Regions from separate parts of the Kutzneria kofuensis genome, predicted to be linked through region 1. Evidence: riboswitches for the same ligand, from Rfam matches in the RefSeq annotation. Region 1 holds a riboswitch; each other region holds the start of a gene.

Region 1 (5,327 bases):
GTCCGCTTAGTTGGCCGTCCACTGCTCGGCCGGCCTCGCCCAGCCCGCCGGCACCCCGCTCGTTCGCCGCCGGCTCGCCTGCTAACCGGCCGCGCACTGCTTGGCCGCCCATGTCCTGCTCGGGGGCGCCCGCAAACTGGCCGCCGGCCTCTTGGCCGTCAGCTACCTGCGCGGCCGGCGGCGCATCAGTCGCCTTCGGTTCGGTCGTTGGCGGGGCGGCCGCCAGCAGGTCGAGGGCTGCCACCTCACCGATCACAAACGTCACCGGCGGTCGCATCCTCGGGTTGGGCAGCTTGGCCAGCGTGCCGAGCTCGGTGCGCTGGTGCGGACGACTCGCGGCACTGATCGCCGCGACCGGGGTGTCCGCGGCCAAGCCGCCGGCCATCAGCTTGGCGGCGATGTCCCGTAGCGCGGACCGGCCGGTGAGCACGACGATCGTGCCGCCGACCCGGGCGACGGCGTCCCAGTCGACGTGCTGGTGGTACTCGGGGTCATCGTTCCCGGCGATGACGGTCAGGGTGGTAGCGACCTGACGGACCATCACCGGGATGCCGGCGAGCGCCGGAGCCGCGATCGCGGCGGAGATGCCGGGCACGACGTCGAACGGCACGCCGGCAGCGGCGAGGGCAACAGCTTCCTCACCGCCGCGGGAGACCACGAAGGCGTCGCCGGCCTTCAGCCGGACCACCTCGCGGCCGGCGCGCCCGAGTTCGACGAGAAGCTGGTTCACGTCGGCCTGCGGCCATGCCGGACGGCTTCCTGCTTTTCCGACGCAATGCACAACTTCGGCGGAATCCGCGATCGCGACGATGTCGGCCATCGAAGGACGGTCGTAGACGACAACTTCGGCGGACTTGAGAAGCTCGACCGCGCGGCAGGTGAGCAGACCGGGATCACCGGGGCCGGCGCCCACGAGGTGCACGGTCACCCGGCACTCCGCCCGGATCCAGATCGGGGCGTGACCAGCCAGTCGCCGAACCGGCGGGTGGTCGACGACCCGACCAGCACAGTGGTGGTCATGCCGACTTTGCCGCAATCCAGGTCGGCGAGCGTGGTGAGCTCGACGCGCTGCCCGTCGCGGGCGATGTCGGCGACCAACGCGACCGGCGTGGTCGGTGCGCGGCGTTCGAGCAGCACTTCGCGGGCCCGGTCGAGCTGCCAGGGGCGGCCCTTGGAACGGGGGTTGTAGAGCGCGATGGCGAGGTCGGCCTCGGCCACGGCCCGGAGTCGACGTTCCACTTCCTCCCAGGGAGTGAGCAGATCGGACAGCGTCAAGCAGGCGAAGTCGTGTGCGAGCGGGGCACCGACGAGAGCCGAGGCGGCGAGCGCCGCGGTGACGCCGGGCAGCACACGGACCTCGGGTCGTGCGGTTTCCTCGATTTCGTACGCATTGCTCAACGCCAACGTCGCCATGCCGTACACACCGGCGTCGCCCGACGACACGAGCACCACCCGCCGGCCTCCGGCCGCGGCGTCGACGGCCTGCTCGGCGCGCAGCTTCTCCTCGGTCATCCGTCCGCGGACGACGAACTGGTCGGGTCGAAGGATGTCGTCGCACGCATCTATATAGGCGGAGTAGCCGTAGACGGCCTCGGCGTCGGCGATCGCCTCGGTCGCGGCCGGCGTGCGATGTCGTGCGTCGCCGGGGCCGAGACCGACGATGGTGAGCACGCCGGTCATGGCAGCCTCCGCTTCTCCACCGGGATCGGCCGACCCTGCGTGCTGCCCTCGGCCGACCGCCGCCGGCAACCGTGCGAATAGGCCGGGTCGTACAACTTGGTGCGCTGGACCTCGCGGTCGTCGCGGAGCGCTTCGCCGACGAGCACGAGTGCGGCGGTCCGGATGCCGGACGCACGCAATTCGGTCGCGAGTTCGCCGACGGTCGTGCGGACGATGCGCTCGTCCGGCCACGTCGCCTTCGCGACGACAACCGCCGGAGTGTCGACGGAATAGCCCTTTCCGTCGGCGAGCAGCTCGGCCTGCAACTGTTCGGGACGCTGCGTGGAGAGGTAGACAGCCATCGTCGTGCGATGCGACGCAAACGAGGCGACCGTCTCGCCGTCGGGCATCGAGGCGGCGGTCCGACCACCGGCGAGCCGTGTTAACACGATCGACTGCGAAACCATCGGTGAAGTCAGTTCACAACCAACGGCCGCCGCGGCGGCGCCGAGAGAACCGACGCCCGGCACGATTTCGTACGGCCTGCCGGTCCGTCGACACCATTCGATCTGCTCGCCGATCGCCCCGTAGACGGTCGGGTCGCCGGAATGCAGCCGGACGATGGCCGCGTCCGGTCGGCCGGCGTAGACCTCGAGGACGTCCTCCAGCGTCATGCCGGCGGAGTCGTGTCGCTCGGCCGCCGGATTCGCGTGGTCCAGCACCTCGGCCGGCACCAACGACGACGCCCACACCACGACGTCCGCCCTGGCCAGCCGGTCGGCACCGCGGAAGGTCATGAGGTCGGCCGCGCCGGGACCGGCGCCGACGAATGAGATCAACCCGGGTGGGATCACCGCGGGAACCGCCCGAGGCGCAGCCCGATGCCAGCCATCACATCCTCCGTGCGACGCGTGTCGGTCGCGTGGCCGGTCTCCTGGCTCCCGGATCACCGCCGTCGCCGCGCCTTCCCAGGCTCGCGCCCAGTGGCTGTTCCTCTGCGGGACGACTTCCCGGTCACAGTGGCGGGACCGCGCCGGATTCGCACCGGCTTCCCGTAACCACGCTCGCGGAGCAGGTTAACCGACGCGTCGGCGTGCCGACACCGCCGACTACGGTGTGAAACAGTCCACCCGAGGGGAAGCCGAGACGTGCCGCGAGTGCCTCATCCGATCGAGTCGGAGTCGTACGAAATCCTCCGTCGGCGGGTCGACACCACAGGGTTGGGGCCGCTGTCGCGGGCCGTCGTCGAACGCCTCGTGCACACCACCGCCGACCCCACATGGGCCGGCGACCTGCTGGTCGACGAGCAGGCGCTGGCCGCCGGCCGGCAGGCGCTCGCCGACGGTGCGCCGGTGGTCGCCGACGTCCGGATGGTCGCCGTCGGCATCACCAGCCGACCGGCGATGGTCGTCACGGAGACGACCGGCGGAATCGAGGAGTTCGTACGAAAAACACCAGTCGGTGCGGTGTGGGCCATCGGTCAAGACGTGTCGATCGTCACCGAACTCGTCGAGCGCTGCCGGTCCGGCGAGATCCGACCCGCGCTGGTCATCGCGCTGCCGGCCGGGTTCGTCGGCGCCGTCGAGGCGAAGCGGGCGGTCCGCGAGCTCGGTGTGCCCGCGCTGACCAACCGTGGCGAACGGGGCGGCGCGGCGTTGGCGACGGCGGCCGTCAACGCGCTGCTGTACCTCTGACGCAGGCGTGCCCCGTGATCGGTTTGCCGTTAACGTGACCTGAGCCGGCATGGCAAGTTACTGACGACGGGAGAGTGGCGCATGTCCATCGGCCAGGACGAGTTCGTGTCGGCGGCCAAGGACCTCATCGACCAGCTGGTGACCACGCAGCGCGAGGCGATCGGGGCCGCCGCGGCGCTGGTGGCCGACTGCGTGCTTGCCGACGGCGTGGTCCAGGCGTTCGGCACGGGCCACTCGCAGGGGCTGGTGATGGAGATCGCCGGCCGGGCCGGCGGCCTGATCCCGACCAACAAGCTGTCGCTGCGCGACGTCGTCACCTACGGCGGCGACCCGGCCGACTCGCTCGGTCCGCACACCGAACGCGAACCGGCCATCGCGCACCGCGTCTACGAACTCGCCTCGCCGCGTGAGACCGACCTCTTCGTCATCGCGTCCAACTCCGGCGGAAACGGCTCGATCGTCGAAATGGCCTCGCTCGTCAAGGAGCGGGGGCACGGTCTGATCGCCTTCACCTCGTTGGCCCACGCCACCGCGGTCGAGTCGCGGCACCCGTCCGGCAAGCATCTGCACGAACTCGCCGACGTCGTCATCGACAACTGCGGCCCGATGGGCGACACGCTGCTGCCGATGCCCGGCGGCGGCCAGGTGTGCGCGATCTCGTCGATCACCTCGGCCTTCGCCGCCCAGATGATGCTGGCCGACGCCTGCGCGCGGCTGATCGCCGCCGGCCACACGCCGCCGGTCTACTTGTCGGCGAACATCCCGGGCGGCGACGAGCACAACAAGTCGCTGGAGGAGCACTACTCCGGCCGCATCCGCCGCGACCCGTAGCGCTCGGCCACGTGGGCGAAGTCCGCCGCGACCTGGCGGAACTCGGCACGTGGCTGTCGCTACTCCGGCTGCTCGGGGCGCGAGCCGTAGAACTCCGTCAGTTTCGCGACGGTCGAGGTGATCATGTCGCGGAGTTCGACAGGGTCGAGGACCTCGATCTCGGCGCCGAAGCGGAGAAACTCGGCGTGGGCGTGGCGGACGGTCTCGACGGGGACGACCGCCTCGACCCAGCCGTCGGCATCGGGTGCGGACAGTGTGGCGGTGACGAGGTCGGCGACCTGCCGGCCGATGAAGTACGGCAGGGCCCGCACGCCGTCGGGGGACAGCCGGACGCGGGCGCGCTGGCCGCGCATGCGGACCTCGAACTGGTCGGCCCACTCCTGCCAGTAGGCGGCGAGGTCGAAGTCGGCGGGTCGCTCGAAGCGGTCGTCGAGGGTCTGCACGCCGAGGACGTTCGACACGCGGAAGGTGCGCAGGTCGGAGCCGGCCAGTGCGACGAGATACCAGGTCCCGGCCTTGAGGACGACGCCGAGCGGCGCGAGGCGGCGGGTGACCTCGCGAGGCGTCTTCCAGCGGCGGTAGCGGATTTCGACTATCCGCTCGTTCCAGACGGAATCGGCGATTTCGGCGAGAAAGGGAACTTCGTCGGCCTCGCGCAGCCAGCCGGGAGCGTCCAGGTGGAACCGTTCACGGATGCGGCTGGCCCGGGCCCGCAGGTCGGGCGGCAGGGCGGCGAGCATCTTGAGTTCGGCGGTGGCCACGACGGTGCCCAGGCCCAGCTCGGCGGCGGGTCCCGGCATGCCGGCGAGGAACAGGGAGTCGGCTTCGTCGGTGGTCAGCCCGGTGAGGCGGGTCCGGTAGCCGTCGAGCAGCTGGTAACCGCCGGTCGGCCCGCGGTCGGCGTAAACGGGCACGCCGGCGACGGACAGCGACTCGATGTCGCGGTAGACGGTTCGTACGGAAACCTCAAGTTCGTCGGCGAGCTCCTGCGCCGTCATCCGGCCCCTGGTCTGCAGCAACAGCAGGGTGGACAGCAACCGGCTCGCGCGCATACCCCGCATTGTGGGTCAGGCGAACCGGACGACCGCCGCCGGCACTCCGCGGACCTCGGCGATCCGTTCCGCCTCGGCCTGCACGTCGTCG
Region 2 (5,327 bases), 1.2 Mb from region 1:
AGGCCAGCATGGTGACCGGGCCGGTCAGCATGCCCTTGACCGGGCGTTCGGTCAGGCTCTGCGCGTAGGTGGCCCACTCGACGGTCATCGGCGCCGGCCGCGCCACGTCGCCGACGATGATCGGCGGCCGGACGTAGCGGGTGCCGTACGACTGGACCCAGCCGTGCTGCGTGGCCAGGAAGCCGGTGAGCTGCTCGCCGAAGTACTGGACCATGTCGTTGCGCTCCGGCTCGCCGTGCACCAGCACGTCCAGGCCGATCCGCTCCTGCTCGGCGACGACCGAGCGGATCTCGGCGCGCATCGCCTCCCGGTAGGCGTCCTGGTCGAGCCGGCCGGCCCGCAGCGCGGCGCGGGCCTTGCGCAGCTCGGCGGTCTGCGGGAACGAGCCGATGGTGGTGGTCGGCAGCTCCGGCAGCCGCAGCCGGTCCCGCTGGGCCTTCGTCCGCTCCCCGTACGGGCTCGTGCGGTGCAGGTCGGCGTCGGTGACGGCGGCGACACGCTCCCGCACGGCCGGCACCTTGACGATCGGCGAGGCCGCACGGGAGGCCAGCCGGCTGGCGTTGACGTGCAAGGTGTTGCTGATGGCGTTGCGGCCCTCGGTCAGGCCCCGGCGCAGCGTGACGATCTCGTCCAGCTTCTGCCGCGCGAACGACAGCCAGCCGGCGATCTCCGGGTCCAGGTCGGTGTCGAGGGTGACGTCGAGCGGCACGTGCAGCAGCGAGCAGGACGCCGCCACGTCCACCGAGCCGGCCAGCCCGAGCAGCGTGCCCAGCGTGCCGAGGGCGTCGGCCAGGTCAACGGCCCAGACGTTGCGGCCGTTGACGACGCCGGCGACCAGCCGCTTGTCCTGGACGCCGCCGATCTTGGCCAGGCCGTCGAGGTTGGCCGCGGCGTTGCCGGTGAAGTCCAGCGCCAGGCCCTCGACCGGCGCGGACGCCAGCACCGGCAGCGCGTCGCCGAGGCGGTCGAAGTAGGAGGCGACGAGGATCTTCGGGCGCGCCGGCTCGGCCGCCAGGGCCGCGTAGGTCTCGGCGACCTTGCCCAGCACGTCGGCCGGCTGGTCGGTGACGAGCGCCGGCTCGTCCAGCTGGACCCACTCCGCGCCGGCCGCGCGCAGTTGCCGCAGCAGGTCCACGTACAGCGGGACGACCCGGTCGAGCAGGTCCAGCGGCCGGAAGCCGTCGGCGCCGGTCGGGTCCTTGGCCAACAGCAGGAAGCTGACCGGGCCGACGAGCACCGGCCGGGTTCGCACGCCCTGGTCGAGGGCCTCGGCGAACTCCGCCAGCGGCTTGCCGGCGTCCAGCGTGAACCGGGTGTCCGGCCCGAGCTCCGGCACGAGGTAGTGGTAGTTGGTGTCGAACCACTTGGTCATCTCCATCGGCGGCGCGTCCGCGGTGCCGCGCGCCATGGCGAAGTAGCGGTCCAGCCGGCCGGCCGGGGTCGTCGCGTCCGGCACGGCGGCGAGGTGCCGCTCGGGGATCGCGCCGAGCAGCCACGCCGTGTCCAGGACATGGTCGTAGAACGAGAAATAGTTGCTCGGGATCTCGTCGATGCCGGCGTCGCGCAGCTCGGCCAGGTTCTGCCGGCGCAGCTCACGCGCCGTGCCGAGCAGGGCATCGGCGTCGACACGGCCCGCCCAGTACGACTCGATCGACTTCTTCAGCCGGCGGTCGGCGCCCTGGCGAGGATAGCCGTACACGGTGGCACGGCTGGCGGTGCTTGTCGGGGTCACGGGGCTCTCCTTCGCGAGTCCACGTGGACCCGCGGGCGCGCGCGTGACCGGCCTCGACCGGCATCCGGTCGGGACTGGAGCGACGACCCACCCGCGAGGTCTCGGCCAGCACCCCACGGTCGTGGGATGCACAGCGGGCAGGTCTTCGGACTCGTGGGCGGTCCGGCGCTCGCCGGGTTTCCTACTGGCCGTCGCTTCCCAGGCCGGGTGGCCCAGTGCCGTCTGACGGCGGTCGTTCCCACTCACCGCTGCGGGGCAGTCCCGGATTCGCACCGGGTTCCCTCTTGCCTCGGTCGCCGTCGTGTAGCCCACGGCGCCCGAACCAGCTGCGCTGCCCACTGTAGCGCCGGGGTGGTGGACCACCGCTAGAGTTAACGCCGTTAACCCGACCTTGGGAGGACCGATGCGCGTTGTCGTGGCCGGCGCGTCCGGCGTGATCGGGACCGCGCTGACGCCGGTCCTGCGGGCCGCCGGGCACGAGGTGATCCGGCTGGTCCGCCGCCCGGCCGCGGCCGCCGACGAGCGGTCGTGGGATCCCGACGCGGGCGTCATCGCCGACGGGGCGCTGGACGGGGTCGACGCCGTGATCAACCTCTGCGCGGTCGACACCACCGCCGAGCGGTGGACCCCGTCGTTCAAAGCCGCACTGCTCTCCAGCCGCGTGGTTCCGACCCGGGTACTGGCCGACGCCGTCGCCGCGCACGGCGTTCCCGCGCTGCTCAACAGCTCCTCCGTCGCGTACTACGGCGACACCGGGGACCGCGTCATCGACGAGTCCGCGCCGGCCGGCGCCGGGTTCCTGGCCGAGATGGACCGTGACCGCGAGGAGGCGTGCAAGCCGGCCTCCGACGCACGGGTTGTGTTGCTGCGCACCGGAATCGTGCTCTCCCCCACCGGCGGCCTGCTCGGCCAGCTGCGCCCCATGGTCGCCTGGGGCGCCGGCGGTCGGATGGGCACCGGTCGCCAGTACCTGTCGTGGATCTCCCTCGCCGACGAGGTCGCCGCCATCCGGTTCGCCCTGGAACAGCAGGACATCAGCGGCCCCCTCAACCTCTCCGGCCCGCAACCCGTCACCAACGCCGAGATGGTCCGCTCACTCGGCCAACTCCTGCGCCGCCCCACCCCCTGGGTCTATCCCGCCTGGCTGCTCCGCCTCTTCGCCGGCGAACTCGCCGACGCCGGCGCCCTCACCGGCCAACGCGCCGTACCCGATGCCCTGATGCGCCACGGCTTCGAGTTCCAGCACCCGACCGTCGCGGAGGCGCTGGCCGCCGCGGTGCGGGGCAGTTGATGTCCTTGGGGGCGTCGAGGAGCAGTGAGACGGCGATGGTGACGACGTTGTCGCGGGTGAAGACGTCGACGCCGCCGAGCTTGTCGGCCCAGCGCTGGACGATCTCCGGCTCGACCTGGTCGGCGATGGCGTCGTAGTAGAGCTGGAAGCCGGCCCAGCTGTTGCCGGGCTCGACCTGGCTCGTGTAGTCGGCGAGCCTGGTCCGGCCGACGACTCGGTTGGTGGTGTTCCACAGGTCGTAGGTGAAGTCGCGGGAGTCGCGGATGTCCTTCGGCGTGCCGAGGCGGTGGACGTGGCCGCCGACGAAGGTGTCGATGTCGAGCTTGGCCAGGACGTCGTGGGCACGGAGCACGCCGGGCACGGAGTCGGCGGTGCCCCAGGCCTTGAACGGGGACGCGGCCGCGCGGTGACGGGCAGCGCCGCGAAGGTCTTCTTCGGGGCGGCGGCGGCCCGGCCGGTCGAGTTCGTCGCTCCGAGGCCCGCAGCCGCGCCCGGACCGGCCGCCGCGGCACCGAACGCCAGCGCTCCCCGTCGAGTCATCTGTCCTGCCGTCACCTTCCCCTCTCTCAATACATATATCTGTATATCTATTGCGAGGCTAGCAGGCGACCGGGCATCGCCGGTCGATCGAGTGAGGACATGGCCGGACGGACGGATTCGGTTGCGCGTTCGTCCCCCGGACACAGGTCGGCCCGGCACGAACGACTGTTCATGCCGGGCCGAACGTGATTTCCGCTACTCCGCGGCGATCTGCCGGATGCGGGCGTCCATGGCCGGGCTGTTGCCGGTGATCTGCTTGAACTCCGCCAGTTCCAGCGCGAGCCCCTCGTCCAGGGAAAGCTCGGCCGACCGCACGAGGACCCGCTTAGTCGCGTAGACGGCCTCGGTCGGCAGCTCCACCAGCTTGCGGCACCACTCGACGGCGGCGTCGACGAAGCCCTCGTTCGGCAGCACGGCGTTGACCCAGCCGACCCGCAGCGCCTCCTCGGCGCGGAACACCCGGCCGCGCAGCAGGACCTCGGCGGCCAGGCCCGGCCCGATCAGCCGGAGCAGGCGCGGCGTGCCGCCACCGCCGGTGGTGATGCCGACGTTCACCTCGGGATTGCCCAGGTGCGACCGCTCCGAGGCGACCCGCAGCTGGCAGGCGATGGCCAGCTCGTTGCCGGCGCCCCAGGCCTGGCCGTCGATGGCGGCGACCACCGGCTGCGGGATGTCCCGCACCAGGTCGGTGACCCGCCGCCAGGCCGGCGGCCCGTCCTCGCCCTCGCCGCGGCCGAGGCGCTGCAGGTCCTCCAGGTCGCCGTGCGCGATGAAGTAGCCGTCCACGCCGCCGGTCAGCATCACGGCCTTCAGCTCGTCGGAATCCTTCCCGACCCGCTCCAGCAGATCGCCGAGCTCGGCGATGGAGGCGAAGTCGAGATAGTTCCGCGGCGGCCGCGTGTACGTCAGAACCGCGATGCCATCGCGGTTTTCCAGAGCCCAGTTACCCACTCGGCCCATTATCCGAGAACGGCGTCACCAGCGGCAACGGCACGTTCGGGCATCGACCCCGGTCCGAATTGACGCCACCAGGGTGTCGGCCGGTGACTCACCCTGGGGCGAGCGACCCGGGTCCGGGGCGACGATTTTCCCGTCACACCGACCAGGGAAGGAAATCCGATGTCCGTCACCCGTTTTCACCTCGTCTCCACGCTCAGCCCGGCCGAGGCGCTGGCCGTGCTCACCGACTTCGGCCCGGCCCGCGCGCAGAACTGGCCGTCGATCGACACCGACCACTTCCAGGTGCACGCGGTCGGCGACACCTGGGCCGAGGTCACCGAAGGCACCGCCGCCGCCTGGGAGCGGGCCCGGTACGAATGGGACGCCGCCAAGGGGCGGGTCACCGTGTCCACGCACGAGTCGAAGCTGTTCGGGGCCGGCGGCGGCTGGGTGTTCCAGCTCAGCGCGGACGGCGACGGCACGCGGGTCGACGTCGAGCTGACCCGGGAGCCGCACAACTTCAAGCAGCGCCTGCTCGCCGCCGCGCTGCCGATCGTGGGGCCGGCGAGCCTGCGGAAGTCCTTCGCGGCGGCGTTGAAGGCTAGGTAGCCAACGCCCCTTCCAGCTCGCGGCGGGACGTGATGCCCAGCTTGGTGAAGACCTTGCGCAGGTGCCACTCGACCGTGCGCGGGCTGAGGAACAACACCGCCGCGATCTCGGGATTCGTCTTGCCGGCCACGGCCAGACGGGCGATCTGGGACTCCTGCGGGGTGAGCTCCTCCTCGTTGACGGGGCCGGTGCGTTTGCGGACGGTCTCGCCGGTGG
Region 3 (5,327 bases), 3.5 Mb from region 1:
TCGGGCCGTCCTTCGGCACCGCGCCGGCGGGCACGTGGACGTGCACGCCGCGGTCCTTCAGATCGCCGACCGGCAGTTCCAGCTCGGCGCCGTGCGAACGGAGGTAGCTCAGCGCGATGTGCGCCGACTCCTTCATCACGTCGCCCAGCTGCCCGGTCAGCGCCACCCCGGTCGAACCCGTCTCCGGGTCGGCCAGCGAGGCCTCGACGAACAGCACGTCACCACCGACGCCGGTGACCGCGAGACCGGTCGCCACGCCCGGCACCGCCGTGCGCTCGGCCGACTCCGGCGTGTGCCGCGGCCGTCCGAGGAAGTCGGGCAGGTTGGCGTCGGTCACGGCCAGCGGCAGCTTCGCCTCGTCCACGGCCGCCTTGCGCAGCACGCGGGCGAGCGACCGCTCCAGGTCGCGGACCCCGGCCTCCCGGGTGTACTCCGCGGCCAGCCGGCGCAGCGCGTCGTCGGTGACGGTCACGTCGTCGGCGGTCAGCCCGGCCCGCTCCAGCTGGCGGGCCAGCAGGTGGTCGCGGGCGATGGTGACCTTCTCCTCCTCGGTGTAGCCGTCCAGCCGGACCAGCTCCATCCGGTCCAGCAGCGGGCCGGGGATGGCCTCCAGCACGTTGGCCGTGGCCAGGAACAGCACGTCCGACAGGTCCAGCTCGACCTCCAGGTAGTGGTCCCGGAACGTGTGGTTCTGCGCCGGGTCCAACACCTCCAGCAGGGCCGCGGTCGGGTCGCCGCGGTAGTCGGAGCCGACCTTGTCGACCTCGTCCAGCAGCACGACCGGGTTCATCGAGCCGGCTTCCTTGATCGCCCGCACGATGCGACCGGGCAGCGCGCCGACGTAGGTGCGCCGGTGGCCCCGGATCTCCGCCTCGTCCCGGACGCCGCCGAGCGCGACGCGGACGAACTTGCGGCCCATGGCCCGCGCGACCGACTCACCCAGCGAGGTCTTGCCCACGCCGGGCGGGCCGACCAGGGCGAGCACGGCGCCGCTGCGCCGGCCGCCGACGACGCCCAGGCCCTTGTCGGCCCGGCGCCGCCGCACCGCCAGGTGCTCGATGATCCGGTCCTTCACGTCGTCCAGGCCGGCGTGGTCGGCGTCCAGCACCGCCCGCGCGCCCGTGATGTCGTACGCGTCCTCGGTCCGCTCGTTCCACGGCATGTCCAGCACCGTGTCCAGCCACGTGCGGATCCAGCTGACCTCGGGCGACTGCTCGGAGGTCCGCTCCAGCTTGTCCACCTCGGTCAGCGCCGCCTCGCGCACCTTCTCCGGCAGGTCGGCGGCCTCCACGCGGGCCCGGTAGTCCTGCTCCTCGGACGCCGGCTTGCCGTCCAGCTCGGCGAGCTCCTTGCGGATCGCCGCCAGCTGCTGGCGCAGCAGGAACTCGCGCTGCTGCTTCTCCATGCCCTCCTTGACGTCCTTGCGGATCGTCTCGGCCACGTCCAGCTCGGCCATGTGCTCACGGCCCCAGGCCAGCAGCTTCTCCAGCCGCTCACGGACGTCGACGGTCTCCAGCAGCCAGATCTTCTGCTCGTCGGTGATGTAGGAGGCGTAGCCGGCCAGGTCGGCCAGCGCCGACGGGTCGTCGACGCCCTGCACCGAGTCGACCACCTGCCACGCGCCCCGCTGCTGCAGGATCGAGGTGACCAGGGTGCGGTACTCCTTGGCCAGCTCGCGGGTGGCCTCGTCGACCGGCGGCTCGTCCTGGATCTCGGCCTCCACCCACAGCGCCGCGCCGGGGCCGGTCGTGCCGGTGCCGATCTTCACGCGGTCGGTGCCGCGGACGACCGCCGCGCGCTCGCCGCCGGGCAGCCGGCCGATCTGGGTGATCACCCCCAGCGTGCCCACCTTCGCGTACTTGCCCTCCAGGCGGGGCACCAGCAGCACCTTCGACCCGGTGTCGCCGGCCTGCGCGGCCTCGACGGCGGCGCGGATCTCCGCGTCGGCGAGCTTGACCGGCACCACCATGCCGGGCAGCACGACCACGTCGTCCAGCGGGAGCACCGGGAGTGCCAGTGTTTCGCTCACGTCTTCCACCTTCCACAAGGTTGAGTCGTACTGGCTCAACCAACTGGAGTCGGGAAGTGTTCCCGAACGGATGTTCGCCGACAGCGATCCGCGCCACGGTCACTGAGCGTGACCTTGTTGACGGTGCGGCACACCTGGCCAAACGCGCCGTGACGCGACAAAATCCCTGCGTGTTCGTGACCCGACCGAGGTGGACACCGGGCAAGCCGCGCCCCCACCATTAACACGATCGGGTGAAATTTTGCGGAAGGGGTCGCGCGGATGCACCGTCCTCGGTGGATACCTGCCGACGTCGACCTGGACCGCCCCAACCCGGCCCGGATCCTCGACTACTTCCTCGGCGGCGCGCACAACTTCGCGGTCGACCGGGCCGCCGCCAAGAAGGCCGTGCAGGCCATGCCCGAGGTGGCCAACGGCATGCGGGCCAGCCGGTCCTTTCTGAGACGCGCGGTGACGTGCCTGGTGGCGGCCGGTGTCGACCAGTTCCTCGACCTCGGCTCCGGCATCCCGACCGTGGGCAACGTGCACGAGATCGCGCACCGGATCAATCCCGGCGCCCGCGTGGTGTACGTCGACAACGAGCCCATCGCGGTGGCGCACAGCCGGACCATCCTCGGCCACAACCCGCTGGTCGCACCGGTGCGGGCCGATCTGCGCCACCCCGACTCCGTGCTGAACCTGCCGCAGGTCCGCGAAATGATCGACTTCTCCCGGCCGGTCGGGCTGATCGCCATCGCCGTGCTGCACTATCTGCCGGACGCCGATGATCCGCACGGCCTCGTCGAGGCCTACCGCAATGCCCTGGCGCCCGGCAGTTACATGGCGATATCGCACGCGACCGTCGACTTCGTGCCGGACGACCAGCTGGGGGCGGTGAGCCAGGTGGAGGGGATCTACCGGCAGATCAGCGCCCAGCTGCACCCTCGCCCGTACGGAGAGGTGGCCAAGTTCTTCACCGGCCTGGAGCTGATCGACCCCGGTGTGGTTCCCGTCCGGCAGTGGCGGTCGGAGTGGAACGACCAGAACGAGGGCAAGGTCCACCTATCCTACGGCGGCGTCGCGCGCAAGCCCTGATTTTTTGGGGTACGTGAGTGGCTCATTTCGCATATAGGCGCACCTGAGCCACTCAGGTCGGGGTAAAAGCGCAAATGAGCCACTCACGTGCGGGTAAGGGATGGGCCGCGTGGGGTGGGTCTCGTGCGGCCCGGGTGGGGCGGGTTCGGTGGCTAGGCTGAGCCGGACCAGACGGCGGTGTTGCGAGGAACCCGGTGCAAGTCCGGGGCGGTCGCGCCACTGTGAAAGCCAGACACTCCACCACCGGCCGTGATGTCTCTACCCGGGGCGCGGGACCCCGAGGAGGGTACGGCTGATGACTTCGCGCGTCCTGCTGCTCTCGACGGCAGACACCGACCTGCTCGCCGCCAAGGCGAGCGGCGCCGAGTACACCGTGGGCAATCCGGCCCGGCTGGAGGTCGAGGACCTGCCGGGGCTGCTTCGGGACGCCGACCTGGTGGTGGTGCGGCTGCTGGGCGGCCGCCGGGCCTGGGAGGAGGGCCTCGACGCGGTGCTGGCCGCGGGCCTGCCGACCGTGTGCCTCGGCGGCGAGGCGACTCCCGACGCGGAGCTGATGGCGGCGTCGACGGTGCCGGCGGGCGTGGCCACGCAAGCGCTTGCCTACCTGGTGGAGGGCGGCCCGGCCAATCTCGGCCAGTTGGCGAACTTCCTGTCCGACACGGTATTGCTGACGGGCGAGGGCTTCGAGCCGCCGGTGAGCACGCCGGTATACGGCGTGCACGGCGAGCGTCAGCACGAGGACGGCCGGCCGACGGTCGGCATCGTCTTCTACCGGGCGCACGCGCTGGCGGGGAACACGGCGTTCGTGGACACGCTGGCGGACGCGGTGGAGGCGGCCGGGGCGAACGTGCTGCCGGTGTTCTGCGGCTCGCTGCGCGGCCTGGCCGGCGACGAATCGGCGGGCCTGCTGGAGGTTCTGAGCCACTGCGACGCCGTGGTGGCGACGGTGCTCGCGGCCGGCGGGGCGGTGGCGGCGGACGCCAGCGCGGGCGGCGACGAGGATGCCTGGGACGCGGGCGCCTTGGCGGCGCTGGACATCCCGGTGCTGCAGGGGCTCTGCCTCACGTCGTCCCGGGCGACGTGGCAGGCGTCGGACGCGGCGCTGTCACCGATGGACGCGGCGATGCAGGTGGCGATCCCGGAGTTCGACGGCCGGCTGATCGGCGTTCCCTTCTCCTTCAAGGAGAACGGCCCGGACGGCATCCCGGTGTACGTGGCCGACCCGGAGCGGTCGGCGCGCGTGGCCGGCACGGCGGTGGGGCTGGCCCGGCTGCGGCACGTGCCGAACCAGGACAAGAAGGTCGCCATCGTGCTGTCGTCGTACCCGACCAAGCACGCCCGCGTGGGCAACGCGGTCGGACTGGACACCCCGGCCTCGGCGGTGATCCTGTTGCGCCGCATGCTCGAGCAGGGCTACGACCTCGGCGGCCTCGACGTGTCCACACTGGACGGCGACACGCTGATCCACCGGCTGATCGCGGCCGGCGGGCACGACGTGGACTGGCTGACCGAGGAGCAGATGTCCGGCGCGGCCATCAAGATCCCGTCCGCCACCTACCGGACCTGGTTCGACGCGCTGCCGCCGTCCTTCCGTGACGGTGTTGTCGAGCACTGGGGCGAAGCGCCGGGCCAGCTCTACGTCACCGACGACGAGATCTACGTGGCCTCGCTGCGGTTCGGCAACGTGATGCTGCTGATCCAGCCGCCGCGCGGTTTCGGCGAGAACCCGGTCGCCATCTACCACGACCCGAACCTGCCGCCGTCGCACCAGTACCTGGCCGCCTACCGCTGGCTGGAGGAGGAGTTCGGCGCGCACGCGGTGCTGCACCTCGGCAAGCACGGCACGCTGGAGTGGTTGCCGGGCAAGGGATTGGGCCTGGCCAGCGACTGCGCGCCGGACGCGGTGCTCGGCGGCCTGCCGATGATCTACCCGTTCATCGTGAACGACCCGGGCGAGGGCACGCAGGCCAAGCGCCGCGCCCACGCCACCGTGGTGGACCACATGATCCCGCCGATGGCCCGCGCCGACACCTACGGCGACATGGCCAAGCTGGAGCAGCTGCTCGACGAGTACGCCACCGTGCAGGCGCTGGACCCGTCCAAGCTGGCGACCGTGCGCGGCCAGATCTGGGAGCTGGTGACCAGCGCCAAGCTGCACCACGACCTGCACCAGGCCGAGGTCCCCGGCGAGGAGGACTTCGACGACTTCGTCATGCACATCGAC

Evidence for each region. Region 1 has a riboswitch for cobalamin ahead of cobM (precorrin-4 C(11)-methyltransferase). Riboswitches for the same ligand answer to the same signal wherever they lie in the genome.
Region 2: it holds a riboswitch for cobalamin, as region 1 does, so the genes downstream of both, metE (5-methyltetrahydropteroyltriglutamate--homocysteine S-methyltransferase) here and cobM (precorrin-4 C(11)-methyltransferase) in region 1, are expected to answer to the same signal.
Region 3: it holds a riboswitch for cobalamin, as region 1 does, so the genes downstream of both, cobN (cobaltochelatase subunit CobN) here and cobM (precorrin-4 C(11)-methyltransferase) in region 1, are expected to answer to the same signal.

Annotation. Positions count from the first base shown of each region.
Region 1 covers NZ_JACHIR010000001.1:2,256,781-2,262,107, reverse strand. The annotation lists gene cobA (uroporphyrinogen-III C-methyltransferase) at 1-913, opposite strand, end outside; gene cobJ (precorrin-3B C(17)-methyltransferase) at 925-1,680, opposite strand; gene cobM (precorrin-4 C(11)-methyltransferase) at 1,677-2,513, opposite strand; cobalamin riboswitch at 2,567-2,737, opposite strand; gene BJ998_RS10265 (precorrin-8X methylmutase) at 2,817-3,353, shown strand; gene BJ998_RS10260 (sugar isomerase domain-containing protein) at 3,435-4,184, shown strand; gene BJ998_RS10255 (helix-turn-helix transcriptional regulator) at 4,244-5,236, opposite strand; gene BJ998_RS10250 (DNA glycosylase AlkZ-like family protein) at 5,252-5,327, opposite strand, start outside.
Region 2 covers NZ_JACHIR010000001.1:1,071,614-1,076,940, forward strand. The annotation lists gene metE (5-methyltetrahydropteroyltriglutamate--homocysteine S-methyltransferase) at 1-1,732, opposite strand, end outside; cobalamin riboswitch at 1,852-2,074, opposite strand; gene BJ998_RS04915 (TIGR01777 family oxidoreductase) at 2,136-3,023, shown strand; gene BJ998_RS04920 (hypothetical protein) at 2,920-3,384, opposite strand; gene BJ998_RS04925 (enoyl-CoA hydratase/isomerase family protein) at 3,759-4,514, opposite strand; gene BJ998_RS04930 (SRPBCC family protein) at 4,683-5,111, shown strand; gene BJ998_RS04935 (AAA family ATPase) at 5,104-5,327, opposite strand, start outside.
Region 3 covers NZ_JACHIR010000001.1:5,754,646-5,759,972, forward strand. The annotation lists gene lon (endopeptidase La) at 1-2,029, opposite strand, end outside; gene BJ998_RS26720 (SAM-dependent methyltransferase) at 2,291-3,103, shown strand; cobalamin riboswitch at 3,236-3,362, shown strand; gene cobN (cobaltochelatase subunit CobN) at 3,399-5,327, shown strand, end outside.